2 regions of the Clostridium celatum genome follow, and region 2 is predicted to be linked to the other one. Evidence: predicted binding sites of a transcription regulator. Region 2 holds the regulator's gene; the other holds the start of a gene.
The links. Region 2 encodes LexA, which represses DNA repair genes until DNA is damaged. Its sites were predicted from a motif close to CNAACANNTGTTNG; they were not measured.
Positions count from the first base shown of each region.

Region 1: a site for LexA is predicted at 4,007-4,020, ahead of recA (recombinase RecA). Genes of this name have one in related genera too.

Region 1 covers NZ_JAJKGM010000054.1:3,978-14,040, reverse strand. The annotation lists gene LPC13_RS15430 (DUF378 domain-containing protein) at 54-272, shown strand; gene LPC13_RS15425 (HPr family phosphocarrier protein) at 349-609, opposite strand; gene LPC13_RS15420 (stage V sporulation protein S) at 749-1,009, opposite strand; gene rny (ribonuclease Y) at 1,199-2,761, opposite strand; gene recA (recombinase RecA) at 2,946-3,986, opposite strand; gene pgsA (CDP-diacylglycerol--glycerol-3-phosphate 3-phosphatidyltransferase) at 4,167-4,754, opposite strand; gene rimO (30S ribosomal protein S12 methylthiotransferase RimO) at 4,738-6,075, opposite strand; gene LPC13_RS15395 (DNA translocase FtsK) at 6,152-8,503, opposite strand; gene LPC13_RS15390 (ClpP family protease) at 8,612-9,376, opposite strand; gene LPC13_RS15385 (hypothetical protein) at 9,440-10,063, opposite strand, start outside.
Region 2 covers NZ_JAJKGM010000064.1:227-9,457, forward strand. The annotation lists gene LPC13_RS15940 (hypothetical protein) at 1-1,796, shown strand, start outside; gene LPC13_RS15945 (ABC-F family ATP-binding cassette domain-containing protein) at 1,897-3,816, shown strand; gene LPC13_RS15950 (acetate uptake transporter) at 3,888-4,496, shown strand; gene LPC13_RS15955 (hypothetical protein) at 4,608-4,796, shown strand; gene LPC13_RS15960 (tyrosine recombinase XerC) at 5,361-6,338, shown strand; gene LPC13_RS15965 (hypothetical protein) at 6,462-6,842, opposite strand; gene lexA (transcriptional repressor LexA) at 7,001-7,603, shown strand; gene LPC13_RS15975 (DUF3267 domain-containing protein) at 7,671-8,549, shown strand; gene LPC13_RS15980 (methionine gamma-lyase family protein) at 8,589-9,231, opposite strand, start outside.

The sequences.
Region 1 (10,063 bases), on a different contig from region 2:
ATTTTAAAAAAAATTTCATATTATATAATATGAATTATAAAAGGGGGATGGATATGTATAAGTTAAACATTTTAGATAAGATTTCTATAGTATTAGTTTTAATTGGAGCTATAAATTGGGGAATTATTGGAATACTAAATAAAAATATTGTTGCTATATTAGTTTCAAATTCCTATATACTATTAAGAATAATATATATAGCCATTTTTGTAGCAGCTATTAATCTAATTATCTTACCATTTAGATGTGGCATAAAAACTTTTAAAAATTAAAAATTAAATTTATAATACTGAATATATTACATAAAGATGTAAATAAAAAAAAGTGCTATAAGCACTTTTTTTATTATTAATCTTCTAATGTTTCTATTAACTTTGCAATTTCTTCAGCTGCAAGAGTTTCATCATCACCATTTGCAGTAACAGTGATATTAGCACCTTTAGTTACTCCTAATGATAAAACACCTATTAAGCTTTTTACATTAGCTTTTTTTCCGTTAAATTCGATGCTTACATCAGATTTGAATGATGAAGCCTTTTTAACTAATAAAGTCGCTGGTCTTGCGTGTAAACCAGTTCCGTTGTTTACTACTACTTCTTTAGATACCATTTAACACACCTCTTTACGTTTTATATATTATATAATTATATATCTAACGATTACATTATATAATGGATTTAAAAAAATTTCAATAGTAAACATTATGTTTATAGAATAAAAATTTGCTAATTTTACTTTTATCTATAAATTACCTTGGTTGAACTATTAATTTTATTGCAGTTCTTTCTTCACCATCAATTTCTATATCGGTAAAAGCTGGTACGCATACTATATCACGACCACTTGGAGCAACAAATCCTCTTGCTATTGCTATTGCCTTTACTGCTTGATTAATTGCTCCAGCGCCTACAGCTTGAATTTCAACTATATTTTTTTCTTTTATTATAGCTGCTAAAGCTCCTGCGACTGAATTTGGATTAGACTTTGTTGATACTTTTAATACTTCCATTTATATTTCTACCTCCTAAATTTAAAATCGTTTACATAAAATGAAAATGATTTCTTATAATATTAATATTCTATAAAAAGAAAAAAATTCCTTCTAAAATTCACAAAAAAAATAAAAAATTCATAAAAAAATAAAAAAATAAAAAAATACATTTAGTATTACTACGAAATGTATTTTTTTATTTTTCTATTATTTAGCAAAATCCACTGCTCTTATTTCTCTTATAACATTTATTTTAATTTGCCCTGGATATTCTAACTGTTCTTCAACACTTTTAGCTAAATTACGAGCTAATTCAATTGAACCTGCATCGTCTAATAGTTCTGGTTTAACCATGATTCTTATTTCTCTTCCAGCTTGAATAGCATATGACTTATCTACGCCTTCATAAGAATTGGCAATTTCTTCAAGTTTCTCTAGTCTTTTAATATAAGCTTCTAGTGTTTCTCTTCTAGCGCCAGGTCTAGCAGCTGATATTGCATCTGCTGCTTGAACTAATACGGCTTCTAAAGACATCATTTCTACATCACCATGATGAGCAGCAATTGCATTAACTATTAATGGTGATTCATGATATTTTTTAGCTAAGTCTCCACCTATTAATGCGTGAGGACCTTCTTGTTCTTGATCTACAGCTTTACCAATGTCATGTAATAATCCAGCTCTTTTAGCTAAATTTACATCAAGACCTAATTCAGAAGCCATTAATCCAGCCAAGTAAGCTACTTCAATAGAATGTTTTAAAACATTTTGACCATAACTAGTTCTATATTTTAGTCTTCCTAAAAGTCTTATAATTTCAGGATGTAAACCATGTACTCCTGTTTCTAGAGTTGCTTGTTCGCCTTCTTCTTTAATATCATTTTCAACATCTCTTGTGGCTCTTTCAACCATTTCTTCAATTCTAGCTGGATGTATTCTTCCATCTACAATTAATTTTTCAAGTGCTATTTTAGCTACTTCTCTCCTAATAGGGTCAAAGCTAGATAAAATAACAGCCTCTGGAGTATCATCAATTATTAAATCAACTCCTGTCAATGTTTCGAGTGTTCTAATGTTTCTTCCTTCTCTTCCAATAATTCTGCCTTTCATTTCATCATTTGGTAATGCAACAACATGAACTGTTGATTCAGATACATGATCTGCAGCACATCTTTGAATAGCAGTAGTAATTATTTCTCTAGCTTTTTTATCAGCTTCTTCTTTTGCTTTTGATTCAATTTCTTTAATCATTAAAGCTGCATCATGAGAAACTTCTTTTCTTACTTCGCCTAATAGAAGTTCTTTAGCTTCATCAGAAGTTAAAGTTGAAATTCTTTCCAATTCCTCTCTTCTTTTAGTAAATAACTGCTGAACATTCTCTTCCAATTGATCAATTTCTTGCAATCTCTTATTGATAGTTTCTTCTTTCTTTTCTAAAAGATCACTCTTTTTGTCTAAAGATTCCTCTCTTTGAAGAATTCTTCTTTCAAGCCTTTGAATTTCATTTCTTCTCTCACGAGAATCTCTGTCTAAATCATTTCTTAGTTTGTGAACTTCTTCCTTTGCCTCTAAAATAGACTCTTTCTTAGTTGCTTCAGCTTCTTTTTTAGCTTTTTCAACTAAATCTTCAGCTTCTTTTTCTAAAAGTAAAACCTTATTTTTTGTGGCTTTTTGTATAGCTTTGTATACGATATAACCGAATACTGCTAATAGTAAAATATCAACCAATATAATAGGTAATATTCTATCCAAACTAACACCTCCTCGCATAAACCTCTATTTAATTTATAATCTAATAGAAAACGTCTAGGTGTCATATTATTCTCACTATTCTATGAATATGATAAACCAGTATTTGTTATTATTTTACCTTAGAAACAAAATTATGTCAAGATTACTTAGAGTGTGATAAATAAAAAATGATATGTATTTTACATATCATTTTTTAAAAAGATTATTTTTCATCAGCTTTCTTAACTGCTTTAGGAGCAGTCATTAAAGGTAAGTTATATTTTTCTCTGATTTTATTTTCTATTTCTAAAGCAATTTCAGGATTATCTTTAAGATATTGCTTTGCATTTTCTCTTCCTTGTCCTAATCTTATATCATTATAAGAGAACCAAGCACCACTTTTTTGAACGATATTTTCTTTAACGCCCACATCGACTATATTACCTGTTCTTGAAATACCTTCATTATACATGATATCAAATTCAGCTTGTTTAAATGGAGGAGCTACTTTATTTTTCATAACCTTAACTCTTGTTCTATTTCCAACAATTTCATCTGCTTGTTTTATAGAATCAATTCTTCTAACATCAAGTCTTATAGATGAATAGAATTTAAGTGCTCTTCCTCCAGTTGTAGTTTCTGGATTTCCAAACATTACACCAACTTTTTCTCTTAACTGATTTATAAATATAACAACACATTTAGATTTATTAATAGTACCAGTTAATTTTCTTAATGCTTGTGACATTAATCTTGCTTGAAGTCCTACATGAGAATCACCCATTTCACCTTCAATTTCAGCTCTAGGAACTAACGCAGCAACAGAGTCAACAACTAATACATCAATTGCTCCAGAACGTACAAGAGCTTCTGCTATTTCTAATCCTTGTTCACCTGTATCAGGTTGTGAAACAATAAGATTTTCAGTATCTACTCCAAGGTTTCTAGCATAACTAGGATCAAGAGCATGTTCAGCATCAACAAAGGCTACAGCTCCACCAAGTTTTTGTGCTTCTGCGGCTATATGTAAAGCAACTGTTGTTTTACCAGAACTTTCAGGACCATAAATTTCAATTATTCTTCCTCTAGGAACACCACCTATTCCTAGTGCTATATCTAAATCAAGACAACCAGTGGAAATTGAGTCTATATTAAGCGTGCTATGTTCACCTAATTTCATTATTGAACCTTTACCAAATTGTTTTTCAATTTGACTCATAGCATTTTCGATTGCTTTTAATTTATTTACATCAATATTTGTCATAAAATTACCACCCTTCTTTATGAACATTTGTTCTTATAGTTAAGATTATAAATTATTATTGTAATATAGTCAACAAAAATTAAATTATAATATTAATTCACATTATAGTCTAAAAGTTCCAACTAAAATATTTAGAAGGAACTTTTATAATTATATCCATTATTTGTATGTTTTAATCTGTTATTTCATTGAAATTACATGCTTATTTTTAACAAAATAATCTATGCCAGACACTATTGTCATTAAAACAGCAATTATTAGTGCTATTTTAGGAGCATAAGCAAAGAAAGTTTTAACTATTTCATTATTATTAACCATATTACTTAAATAAGCTGTAGATTCAATATTTACTTGGAATAATAATAATAATATAGCTATTATTTGCGTAACTGTTTTAATTTTTCCCCACCAGCTTGCAGCGATTACTTTTCCTTCAGAAGCTGCTAAAGTTCTAAGTCCTGATACTGCAAATTCTCTAGCTATTATTACTACAGTTGCCCATCCTGGAATTAGGTTAAATTCAACCAATGAAATTAGTGCCGCTGTTACTAATAATTTATCAGCTAGAGGATCCATAAATTTTCCGAAATTAGTTATTTCATTTCTACTTCTAGCTATATATCCATCTAATTGATCAGTTAGTGATGCTATAATAAATATCAATGTAGCAATAATTGAACCATATGGTATGCCTTTTACTACAATGAATATTAGAAATATAGGAACTAAAATTATTCTAAGCATCGTTAATTTATTTGCTAAATTCATTAAAAACATCTCCTATTAAATCGTAGTCCATTACATCGGTTATTTTAACTTTAACTATATCGCCTATTTTTAAATTAGTATTCTTTTTAATAAATATAATACCATCAATTTCAGGAGACATTTCATAATTTCTTCCAATGTAATATTCTCCATTATTTCCATCTATAATAGTATCATAAATATTGTCGATTTTCAATTTGTTTTGTTCTTTTACGATTTTTCTTTGGATTTGCATTAATATTTCTTTTCTTTGTTCTTTTACATCATCTTCAACTTGATTATCCATTTTTGCTGCTGGAGTTCCCTCTTCTTGTGAATATGCAAATACACCAACGTTTTCTAATTTATAATCAGTTAAGAATTCTTTTAATTCGTTGAAATCTTCCTCTGTTTCACCTGGGAATCCAACTATAAGAGAAGTTCTTAAAGCAATTCCTGGAACTTTTTTTCTTAATAATTCAATCTTGTTTATTATAGTGTCTTTATTAGTTTTTCTAGCCATTTGTCTTAAGATTTTTGTACTTATATGTTGAATAGGTAAATCTAAGTATTTAACTACTTTTTTATTAGTAGCAATTTCTTCAATCAACTCATCTGTAATTTCTTCTGGATAGCAATAAAGTAGTCTAATCCATTCTATCCCTTCAACTTCTGAGATTTCTCTAATTAATTCATGTAGATTTTTTTTATTGTAGATATCTACACCATAATTAGTTAAATCTTGAGCTATAAGTATAATTTCTTTTACGCCAAAGTCTACTAACTTCTTTACTTCATTTAAGATACTTTCTTTTGTTCTGCTTCTAAATTTACCTCTTATTTTAGGGATTATACAGTAAGTACAAAAGTTATTACATCCTTCTGCTATTCTAACATATGCTGTATGAGTTTTAGTAGTAAGAATTCTTTCACCTTCATTGATTCCTTCATCAGTATAAGATGTTGATGATACTCTTCTTTGAGTTTTAATGAAATCTAATATTAATTTGTGTAGTTTCATATAGTCATTAACTCCCATAAGTATATCTATTTCAGGAATTAATTCTAACAACTCATCTCCGTATCTTTGCGTAAGGCAACCAGTTGCAATAAGCATTTTACAGTTATATTTATTTTTATATTCAGCCATTTCTAGAATAGTATCTATAGATTCTTGTTTTGCACTTTCTATAAATCCACATGTATTTACAATAATTATATCTGCTTCTTTAGCATTATTAGTTATTTCATAAAATTTATTGATTGTTCCTAATATAAGTTCTGAGTCTACTCTGTTTTTATCACAGCCTAAACTAACCATTCCAACTTTATATTTATTCAAAATATTTTCCTCCTAAGTGTATATAATAATAATTATTATTTTAATTTAACATAAGAATATTTACAAGTATTTTATATTAATCTCTACTATAAAGCTCTTCTTTACTTACTAATACCTGTCTTGGTTTGCTTCCATCTTTTTCTGAAATAATTCCACGCTCTTCTAAGTCCTCCATTATTCTAGAAGCTCTATTAAATCCTACTCTTAATTTTCTTTGAATAAATGAAGTAGATGCTTGTTGATATTCTACTACAATTTTAATAGCTTCGTCTAATAGTTCATCAGATTCACTATCTGATGCGACTTCTGTGGTATTTTCATTATTAATATGGTCTATTATATCATTTGAATAGTTAACCTCTTCATATGATGATTTTATGAAATCTACAACATTTTCTACTTCCTCTTCAGAAATAAATGAGCCTTGCACTCTTAATGGTTTATTTTCTCCTATAGGATTATATAGCATATCCCCTCTTCCTAATAATTTTTCAGCACCAGTTTGATCTAAAATTGTTCTAGAATCAATTCCTGATGAAACAGCAAATGAAATTCTAGATGGAATATTAGCTTTTATAACCCCTGTAATAACATCAACAGATGGTCTTTGAGTTGCTATAATTAAATGCATTCCTGCTGCTCTAGCCATTTGTGCTAATCTACATATATAATCTTCAACATCATTAGGACAGGCCATCATTAAATCAGCAAGCTCGTCCACAATCATTACAACATAAGGAAGCTTTTCATCTATTTCTCCTTTTTTATATAAGTTATTATAGGATTCAATGTTTTTAACTTTCATTTGCGAAAATAAATTATATCTCTTATTCATTTCATTTACTGCCCAATTTAAAGCACCAGCTGCTTTTTTTGGATCAGTAACAACTGGAATAAGAAGATGAGGTATACCGTTATATACACTTAACTCAACAACTTTAGGGTCTATCATTAGAAGCTTAACATCTTTTGGAGAGTACTTATATAATAAACTTATTATTAAAGTGTTAATACATACCGATTTACCTGAGCCTGTAGCACCTGCAATTAGCATATGAGGCATTTTGCTTAAATCACCAACAATACATTTTCCAGTAATATCTTTTCCAAGTGCAAATGCTAATGTTTTATCAGTATCTGTAAATTCTTTTGAATCTAAAACTTCTCTTAAAAACACAGGGGCTTGTTTCTTATTTGGAACCTCTATACCTATTGCCGCTTTCCCAGGGATGGGAGCTTCTATTCTTACACCATTTGCAGCTAGTCCTAAAGCAATATCATCTTGTAAATTAACAATTTTAGAAACTTTAACACCTGGACTAGGTTGTAGTTCGAATCTAGTAACTGAAGGACCTTTTGTTACTTGAATAACTTTAGCATCTACTCCAAAATTAGAAAGTGTTTCCTCAAGTTTATTAGCACTATCTATTAAATCTTTTTTATCCTCATTTTTTAATTGAAGTTTTGAATTTATGTTAAGTAAATCTACATCTGGGAAAATATATTTCTTTTCTGTAGTTTTTTCTAAAGAATTTAAGTTATCTTCAATTTCTTTATTTACCACTTCTTTATTTACTATATTTTTTGTTTCATAAAGCGTAGTATTAGTGGAAAAGGAAGAATTATTACTATTTTTCTCTTCAAAATAATCATCTGCATTTATATCTTGAAAATTTGAAAAAGTTTCTAAATTAGAATTTTTCATAAAGTCCAGTATTTCAATTTTATTATTTATATCATTAATATAATTACATTCTTCACTATCATCTAATTCTGAAGAGATATTCTTTTCTTTTTTTACTTTAGATTTTGATAATTTTTTACTTGGTTTAGGGTTTGTAAAATTATCCTTTAGTAGACTAGTAACGTTTTTGAATTTTATATATATATCATATAAAGTAATATCTAAGAATAATATAATACAAATTAAAATTAAAGTTATATAAACAATATAGCTACCAATAAACCCAGTTAGTTTATAGAGTGGATAAGTTATTAAATAAGCTAAAATTCCACCATGTAAAGATGTACTTGTATAAAATGATATTTTTTTTAATGTATTAGCAAAGTTTATAGTTTCTAGGTCACTAACAGCTTGATTAATATTTATCGTGCTACACAAAAGCCAAACAACTATAAAAAATATTGAAAGGCTAAAAAACTTTCTTGAATAAGTTGCTTTCCCCTTTGATTTTATAGTATTAATACCAAGACAAATTAAGAAAATAGGTATTGCATAAATAATTATACCTATAAGTGAGTAAAGAATTTTTCGTGTAAGAATGGATAAAATACCAGCAATGTTTGTATATGTTGAAAATGCTAATATAATACCTATAGAAATTAATAATATGGCCTTAATATCTCCCTGCATTTCGAAAGAAGACTGCTTGGGCTTATTCTTTCTTTTCTTCTTTTGAGTTGCCATTTTATCTACCTCCTTTTGTAAAAATATAATTGGAAATTATAGTATAATCATAGTATAGTACTATTTTAATATAATTTACAAATAAAAAGAAACTCCCAGAGGGAATTTCTAGTTATTTTTATTATCTGCATTATTTATTAATTCGTCAAGTTTATCTAATGCATCTTTTATACCACCAACTTGATTTATTAAACCACATTCAACAGCCTGTTCTCCTATTAACATAGTACCCATATCGTTTAATAGTTCATCTGAACGCAACATCATTCTTTCTAATTCATCTTTATCTATTTTAGATGTTCTAACAACAAAATTATTTATTCTTTCTTGCATCTTTTTGAAATAATGGAATGTTTGAGCTACACCTATAACAAATCCATTCATACGAACAGGGTGAACTATCATAGTAGCTGAAGGTGTAATAAATGAAAAGTCAGCAGAGGTTGCTAATGGAACACCTATAGAATGACCACCACCTATGACAATTGAAACAGTAGGTTTAGAAATTGAATTTATCATTTCAGCGATAGCCAAGCCAGCTTCAACATCTCCGCCCACTGTATTTAATACTATTAATATTCCTTTTACCTTATCATTTTGTTGCATTGATATCAATTGAGGTATTATATGTTCGTATTTTGTTGATTTAGTTTGAGGTGGTGACACAACATGACCTTCTATTTGACCTATTATAGGTAGTATTTGAATACTTTGATCATCACCACTAGAGTTTAATGTTCCAAGTTCTTTTATTTCTTTAAGTTTAGCATCTTCCTTTTTTTCTACTGATTCATCAGTTGTATTTTTATCCTTTTCTGGAACTTCTCCTTCAGAAGTATATTCAATATTTGAGTTATAGATATTATTTTGCATTATTAATTCCTCCTAATTATAGCTATATTTTATGTAGTAAGATATTAAAATAATCATTTTATACTAATTTCTTATATCTAAAACAATGGCATATTTAACATAACCATTATCATATGTACCTTCTATTATTAGTATTATTTTTTTATCAAGAGTAGGAACTTTAAAAGAACCTTTTTTTAATGAAATTTCTTCATTATTATTTTCGCCATATATGTATGTAGTTAATTTTTCAGGTTTTCTAGAAAATTCAAGATTAATAGTTTCACCTGGACGTACTTTTAAAGAAGGTTTTTTTAGTAAGGTATCATAATCTTCAATTATTACATTACTTACTGAATTTTCTGTATTGTTATTCTTTACAGTAAAGTTGTATTCGCATAAATATTTTGTAGAATGTTTTCCGCGTAAACGTACAATTAAGCTTGGAACAATGTTATCCTGTGCTTTTTTAGGAGTTTTATTTTCTTTGCTATTTGTAGTGTCTGGTGTAACTTCTGTGTCATTTTTATCTTTATTTTTTTCTAATTCTTTTAATTTAATCTGCTCTAGTCTTTGTTGATCAATAACTTTTCTTTCTTCTTTTAATTCTCTTTTTAAATCTTCTAATTTTTTATAATCTTTATTATTCTCATTAATGGATTCGGAATTTTGATCATTTTCATTAATAGGTTCTGCGTAAGGAGTTTG
Region 2 (9,231 bases):
AAGAAATTTTAACTTATTTATTTGATAAAAAGAAAATACTTATAATAAAAGATAACCCTAATATATCTGATGAGTTATCTGAAATAGTGTATATATTAAATAGATATCATTTAATTCTAGAAGATAACGATATTTTTCATTTTAACTTAAAATTAAATTCTATAGAATTTAATAAAAACATAGAAAAATTAAAGGTTATTCAAAGAAAAATTAAAAATGATAGTAATAAGATCTTAGATACTTTTAATACCTTTTCACTTAAAAACAATTCCCTATATTCATTAAATGATTTATACAATAAAACAATTTCAAATATAGAATTCAAAGATGAAAAATTTGAGTTTTATAATATTATAAACAAATCAAACTTATTTGAAGACAACGATACTGATTCAATTATAACTTCGACTACTAATTTATTAAAAGATAACTTAATAGATACTTTTATTAAATACAAAAAATATGAAAATTCTTCTAGATTTAAAAGTTTAAATTCTAAAATTGATGAAAAAACTATCCATTCTGCTATAACTAAATTAAGTAGTATATTAAATAACTCATATGCATTTATACCACCTATATTTTTTAATGAGTATACAACTGATTTTATAAATAAATCTATATATTATAAAAACTACGACATGGAAACTCTTAAAGATATAGCTAAAGAGGTAAATTCAAAACATAATAGTCACTTATTAAATAAAATCAATACCCATTCAAAGTTTAATTTTAGATATTTATTTAATAGAAAAAAAGTCAAAATAGAAAAACTAAAACTTTTAAATGAATATAAAGAAAAAGAAGAATGTATTTACAATCAATATATGGAGAATATAGATAATTTAAACTTATATGTAAATTCATTTTCTTTCATAAAAGAAATTTTTAATGAAGATATTTTTGATAATATAAAAAAATATATATTACAAGATGATGAATTGCAATCCTATATTGCAGAACTTAAAAATTTATTAGTGGCATATGATAATTATTTAAAAATAGAACAGAAAGTAAGTAGTATTAGTAAATTAGAATTAAGCATTTTAGAAGATTTTTATAAATATTATCCTAATAAAGATTCTTTAAAAAAGCTTATATCATTTATACCTGAATTCTTTTTTTATAAATCCATTTATGAGATAGAATTAAAAAACAGTAAAATTTTAAATAACTATAATAATATTAATAATTATTTAAATTCATTAGATTATGGTATAAAATCATTTAAAACATTATTAATGAATACATTTAGCTTATTAGCACCCAAACCATTGTATAGCAATATAATTTCAAACAAAATTACAAGGAATTTACCTATAAAAATTTCTAAAATACACCCTATAAATAATATAAAAAAAATTATCAATATTATACATCCTATTTATATATTAAAAGAAGAACCTGTTATTAATAACAAAAAAAACTATTTTACTAATTTTGATCTTATTTTAAAGGATTCAAATATTAAATCCTTTATACCTAAAGATGCTAATAATAACCTAAATATATCAAATAATAAAATTTTAAATGAAATAATTAAGTTATTAAAACCTTTTAATTATTTAATTACAATAAATAATAATTTAATAGAAATTAAACAAAATTCTAATGAATCTAAAAGTATAATCATATATATAAATCCCATTAATTCATTTACAAAAAATGATTTAATAAATCTTCTCACTTTGAGGAGTGCTTGTTCTAATATAATTTTTATCTGGAGTAGAGATTGGTGGATTAATAAAAATGATGAATTAATAAAAATACAAAATGCCTTATTAACATTAGCATAAAAGAAGCCTTAAGGCTTCTTTTTTTTGCAATATAATAATTTTGATGTTAAAATTATTCAATGAAGCTTTAGTCATATAGAAGTTAGCAAAGGAGAAAATTATGAACTTAATAACACTTGAAAACATATCAAAATCTTATAGTGAAACAATTCTTTTAGATAATATTTCTTTGGGAATTAATACTGGGGATAAAATAGGATTAATTGGGTTAAATGGTTCCGGTAAATCAACATTATTAAAAATAATAACTGGAAGAGATGAATTTTTCAACGGAAATATAACAAAAGGTAAAGATGTACGAATAGAATATCTTGGTCAAGATACAAAGTTTGATGAGAATTCTACTATAATAGATCAAATATTTAATGGTGATAGTTTAGAAATGAAACTATTAAAAGAATATGAGTCATTAGTAGACTATTTAAACAACCATGAATTTGATGCTGATATAAATGATAAATTAATTAAACTTCAAGATAAGATAGACTCTTTAAATTTATGGTCTTTAGAAAGTGAAGCAAAGACTATTTTAAATAAATTAGGAATATCTGATTATTCAATGAAGATGGGAAAACTTTCTGGTGGTCAAAAAAAGAGAGTATTCTTAGCTGGTGCTTTAATAAAACCTTGTGATTTATTAGTTTTAGATGAGCCTACAAATCATCTTGATTCTGAATCAATAGAGTGGTTAGAGGAGTATTTAAACTCTAAAAATATCTCTTTATTAATGATAACTCATGATAGATACTTCTTAGATAGAGTTAGTAATAAAATTCTTGAATTAGATAGAGGAAAATTATATTCCTATACTGGAAATTATACAACATACTTAGAAAAAAAAGTTGAGAGAATAGAACTTGAACAATCAATGGAAGAAAAAAGACAAAAACTTATAGCAAAAGAATTGCAATGGGTAAGAAGAGGGGCTAAAGCTAGAACAACTAAGCAAAAAGCTAGATTACAAAGATTTGATGAGTTAGTAAGCAAAGAATATATAGAAGAGAGACCAAAGATTGATATGCCTTTCATCGGATCAAGACTTGGTAAAAAAACAATTGAACTTATTGATATATGCAAATCTTTTAATAATAAAAATATTATAAATAATTTCAATTATACTTTTTTAAAAGAAGATAGAATTGGTATTATTGGTAGAAATGGTGTAGGGAAAACAACCTTATTAAATATAATAACAGGTGATTTAAAAAATGATAATGGTGATGTAATAATAGGTGACACTGTAAAAATTAAATCATTTACACAAGATGATTCTCATATGGATTTATCTATGAGAGCTATAGATTATATTAAAGAAGGAGGAGAGTGGATACCAACTGATAGTGGTATAAAAATTTCAGCTTCTCAGTTAGCAGAACGTTTCTTATTTGATGGAACAAAACAATATACACCTATAGAAAAACTCTCTGGAGGTGAACGTAGACGTCTGCATCTTTTAAGAATATTAATGGAATCACCTAATGTATTAATCTTAGATGAGCCTACTAATGATTTAGATATTGAAACGCTTAAAATTTTAGAAGATTTTATAGATGAGTTTGTTGGAATAGTAATTGTTGTATCACATGATAGATACTTTTTAGATAGAATTTGTAATAAAATATTTGCTTTCGATAATGGGAATATTTCTATATATAATGGTAATTATAGTGACTTTTTAATTTATAAAGAGATTGAAGATTCTAATAGTAATAAAGCCGATACTAATTCTTCAAAGGAAAAAAAGAAAAAAGAATATATAAAAAATAAAGATACAAGACCTAAATTTACATTTAAAGAACAAAAAGAATTCGAAACTATCTACGATGATATTGAAAAGCTTGAAATTGCAATATCATCAATAGAAGAAGAGATGAGCAAAAATGCTAGCAATTATGGTCTTCTAAGCGAGCTAGATAAAGAAAAAAATACTTTAGAAGAAGAGTTAATGTTTAAATATGAAAGACAAGAATATTTAGAAAATTTAGATTTAAAAATCAAAGAATTTAACAGTCAAAAATAATTGACAAGTTATTTACTTTCTGTTAACCTTTAAAAGTCGAAATTATTAGATTAACTTTTTAGGAGGAAATTATGGAAAATACACAAAAGATTAAAATTGTAACTGCAGATCCATCTGCATTAGGATTATTTGGACTTGCTGTAATTACACTTGTAGCATCTTCTCAAAAATTAGGATTAACAAGTGGAGTATCATTAGTTTTTCCTTGGGCAATATTCTTAGGAGCTACTGCTCAATTATTTGCTTGTATTAATGATTTTAAACATGATAATACATTTGGTGCTACAGCATTTGGTGCTTTTGCATTCTTCTGGTATTCAATGGGCTTTACTTGGCTAATTCAAAATGGTGTTTTTGGAGAAAAATTAGCTTTAGCAGCTGATAGCAAGCAATTAGGATTTGCATTTTTAGCATATCTAATATTCTCACTTTACATGACTATAGGAGCTATGGAAACTCATAAAGTATTATTTACAATATTTGTTTTAATTGATTGTTTATTCTTAGGCTTATCACTAAACGCATTTGGTATAATGCCTGAAATTTCTCATTCTTTAGCAGCTTGGTCAGAATTATTAATTGCTTTAATGTCATTCTATGGTTCTGCAGCAGCAGTATTAAATAAGCACTTTGGAAAAGTATTTTTACCAGTTGGAAAGCCATTTGGTATATTTAAATAAACAATAAAAAAAGGAAAAGCAAAATAAGCTTTTCCTTTTTTTATTGTTTATTTGTTAATATATATTGTATAATATAAATATACATTTATTACATAACATAGGAGGAAATTAATGAAAATTCAAATTAATATAAAAGGTCAAAAAGAACCTATTTTTTATATTGGAGATAGAATTGATATATTAGATTTTGAAATGAATAATGAAAAATATAAACAAATTCGTTATTTTAGAAAAGGTTTTTCTAAATCTGAGCTTATTAAAGAATCACTTATTAAAAACATAATTGAAATTGAAAAATAAGTTTAAAAATATCTTTCTTTAGTAATATTTAAACTATAATATATTAAATATTACTAAAGAAAGGCACTATTTTTTCGTTATTAAAATTTCGCTAAATATACATTTCTAAAATTTCGTGTATATATTATGCTATTTTATCTATATTTTTAAGGGGGAATATTTTTGGCTATAGGTAGAACAAAAACTTTTAAATATAAGAACTATGAATACTCATCTGAAGTAAAATCTCTATTATCTATAAAGCTAACTGCTGTTGATATTGAAAAAATTAATATCATAAAAAATAATTTTGCTGAACTTGGTATAAATCGTGGATATGAATATATAATAACGGATTTATATATATTAGTTGAAATTCATAATCTAACCTCAAGTCAATTAGCTACTATTTATAAAGTTGGAGTTAGAACCATACAAATATGGCTAAAAGAACTAGGTTTAAATAGATCATTAATAAAAGCTAAAAATGCTAATAAATCTAATACAATTAACAAATTAAATATAGATAAAAGTGCATTAATATTAAATACTGATGAAAAGTTTCAAGCTTTTAATCAATTTGGTATAGATATAAAAGCTGATTCTACTCTTCCCGTAATACTATTAGATTTTCTTAATTATTTATCTACTATTAAAGGTAAATCTATAAATACTGTTAATGCTTATAAACTAGATCTTTGTCTATTCTTTAGATTCTTGAAAGTATATAAAGGTATTGAAACTTCTAAAGATATTGAATTTGAAGAAATCATAATATCCGATATAAATGAGAATATTGTTAAAGATATTACTTTAACTGATTTATATGCATTTTTATCTTTTGTTGAAAAGCAAAGAAATAATAGTTCCTATGCTAGAGCAAGAAAAGTTGCTACTTTAAAATCCTTTTTTAACTTTTTATATGGTAAAGCCAAGATAATTTCTATTAATCCAGCACTTGAATTAGAGTCACCTAAGATAAGCAAAAGAAACCCTGTATATCTTAACTTAGATGAAAGTATACACTTGTTAACTTCATTAGATGTAAATAATACTAACTATTATAGAGATTATTGTATTTTAACATTATTTTTAAATTGTGGTTTGCGTTTATCTGAACTATGCTCTATTAAAATTGATAAAATTAAAGGAGATACACTAAATATTATTGGGAAAGGAAATAAAGAACGTACAGTATATTTAAATAACGCATGTATAACATCTATAAATAAGTATATATCAATTAGAAATGAAGATAAATCAACTACAGAAGACAAAGCTTTCTTATTCCTTTCTTCTAGAGGAAAGCCTATAAATAAAAGAACTGTTGAATTACTTGTAAAAAAACATATAAAAGATGCTGGATTATTAAATGATAAATATACTCCTCATAAACTAAGACATACAGCAGCTACATTAATGTATAAACATGGCAATGTAGATATTAGAAGCTTACAAAGTATACTTGGTCATGAAAATATTTCAACAACTCAAATTTATACTCATGTTGATGATGATGCACTTAGAGATGCTATAAACTCTAATCCTTTAGCTAATATATGATAAACACACTATTAAGAACATATGTTCAACACTCGTATTTTTAGCATTTTTTTATTAATTTATTAAAATAATAAGACAAAAATAAAAGAAACATAATTTATAACTATGTTTCTTTTATTTTTATTATTTGTTTCTTTTTAATTTTCTTATTCCTGGATATATTTCTTCTGTCAATTCATCTAGTTCAGAATCCTCTTCTACTCCAATTTCATCTAAGTAAACAATGTTATCAAAAGCATCTATGTAATCTTCTTCTAATTCAGATTGAATATCTATATCTATCTCTTCTTCTATATCCTCTTCTCTATTTTCTTCATTTAATAATTCTAGAGCTTTTTTTAATTCATCTTCTATAAATGAGTTTTCTTCAACTGTTTTAGCAATATCATCAATATTTATTGCTCTTATGTCAACCCCATTTTCCTCTAAACACTTTCCACAATTATCACAAATTTTTTTTGAGTATATATCACAATAATCATCCTCAGTATATTTATTTGTCATATAATCACCACCTAAAAGTTTTTAACTTTTTTATTCTATCAGTTTATTCATATTTTTACAAGATAAATTTTTTACATTTTTTTTAAATTTTAAGAACATAAGTTTGATATTACTAATTAGGTATGTTATAATTATCTCAAATAAGTGAGGTGTTACTAATGCGTGAAGTAAATAATAAGCAAAATGAAATTTATGAATTTTTAAAAACTTACACCGATAACAAAGGATACCCACCTTCTGTCAGAGAAATATGTGAAGCTGTTGGGTTAAAATCCACGTCATCTGTTCATGGTCATCTTAAACGACTAGAAGGTAAGGGTTTAATAAGAAGAGATCCAACAAAGCCTAGAGCTTTAGAAATAATAGATAATTCAATAAAAAAAGAAATGGTTAATGTTCCTATAATAGGAAAGGTAACTGCTGGTATTCCTATTTTAGCTAATGAAAATGTTGAAGATATTTTTCCACTTCCTTTAAATTATATCAAGCATAACGACGAATTATTTATGCTTAATATAAGTGGTAATAGTATGATCAATGCAGGAATCTTTGATGGAGATTTAGCTATAATTGAAAAATGTCAAACAGCTCGTAATGGCGATATTGTAGTTGCATTAATAGAAAATGAAGCTACTTTAAAACGATTTTATCGTGAAGATGGACATATTAGACTTCAACCTGAAAATGATAATATGGATGCTATCATAGTTGATAATTGTATTATTTTAGGTAAATTAGTTGGATTATTTAGGACATATTAATACTTAAGGAGTCATACTTTATTGTATGATTCTTTTTTATTAATCTTTAAAAACGAGGTGTAATTCAATGAAAATATCTATTGGTCATTTTTTTAAAAACAAATATGATTTTGATAATGCTAATATAATATGTCCAATTGAGTTTTTTAATAGAGATAAATATTTAAATTTACGACTTTTAGTTAGAATAATGTTTATCTTATTTTATGGATTTGGTTTTGGCTATTCAATATACTTTAATGTTTCTTCAGTTTCTGAATTAAAAATATATTTGCTATCCTTTGCTATTTTATATTTCTTAATTTTTTATTTAATACAAATCCCTCATGAATTTATTCATTCACTTTTTTATAAGAATCCTTTTAAAAATAAAGTAAATAAACTTATCTTTTTCAATAAAAATAGATTATTAACTAGCGAATTAACAGAAGAAATTAATAGTTTTAGGCTTTTTCTTAGTCTTATAACCCCATTTTTAATATTTTCTCTTATTCCTTTAATTATTATATCTGTTATAGGTTTTAATTTAAATTTATATGCACTCTCATTTGCAAATGCAATATTATCTTCTGAAGATTTATTAAATATTATTTTAGAATTAATCTCAGATACTAATAATGGATGTAAATCACTATTTATTATTCCTAATAATTACGATTATCTTTTAGAAAATACTTCATCTGATATAATGGAGGTTACTACTGACGTTAATAATACTGATATTAATGATGTTAGTAATAATGAGATTACTTTAGATAATCTTATTGATACTGATTTTGATATAGATCAATTAGAATTATTCGATAATTCCAATAATTTTAATAACATTGAAGATACCTTAGAGTTTAAAAGCGATGACTCTCCCAAAGATTTAAAAAATGATGATTTTACTAATGTAGTTTCTGAACCACCTATAGATAATACTATAAACTCTGATATAAAATAACAAAAAAGGTCGTACCATTTTATACGACCTTTTTATAATTTAAATTATACTATTTAAAGATATTAATGTACCTATTTTAGCATGATCAAATGTAAGACCACCTTGAAGATATGCAATATATGGCTCCCTTATAGGTGCATCAGCAGATAATTCAATTGATGATCCTTGAATAAAAGCACCTGCTGCCATTATAACTTCATCATTATACCCCGGCATTGCCCATGGTTCACATTCAACAAATGAATCTATTGGAGAACCCTTTTGTATTCCCTTACAGAATTTAATAAGTTTTTCTCTATCTCCAAATTTAATAGCTTGAATTATATCACTTCTTTTATCATCATACTTAGGTAAAACTTCATAGCCAGCAAGCTCCATTACTCTAGCACAAAAAACTGCCCCTTTTAATGCTTCCATAACTATATGTGGGGCTAAAAATAATCCTTGATATAATTGTCTCATTACACCAAATGTTGATCCACACTCCCCTCCTATTCCAGGTGTAGTTAATCTAAATGCTGCTTGCTCAACATATTTAGTTTTTCCTGCTATATATCCTCCAGTAGGTGCAATACCACCACCTAAGTTTTTAATTAAAGAACCTGCAACTAAGTCTGCTCCAACATCTGTTGGCTCTATAGTATCTATTAATTCACCATAACAATTATCTACAAATATACAA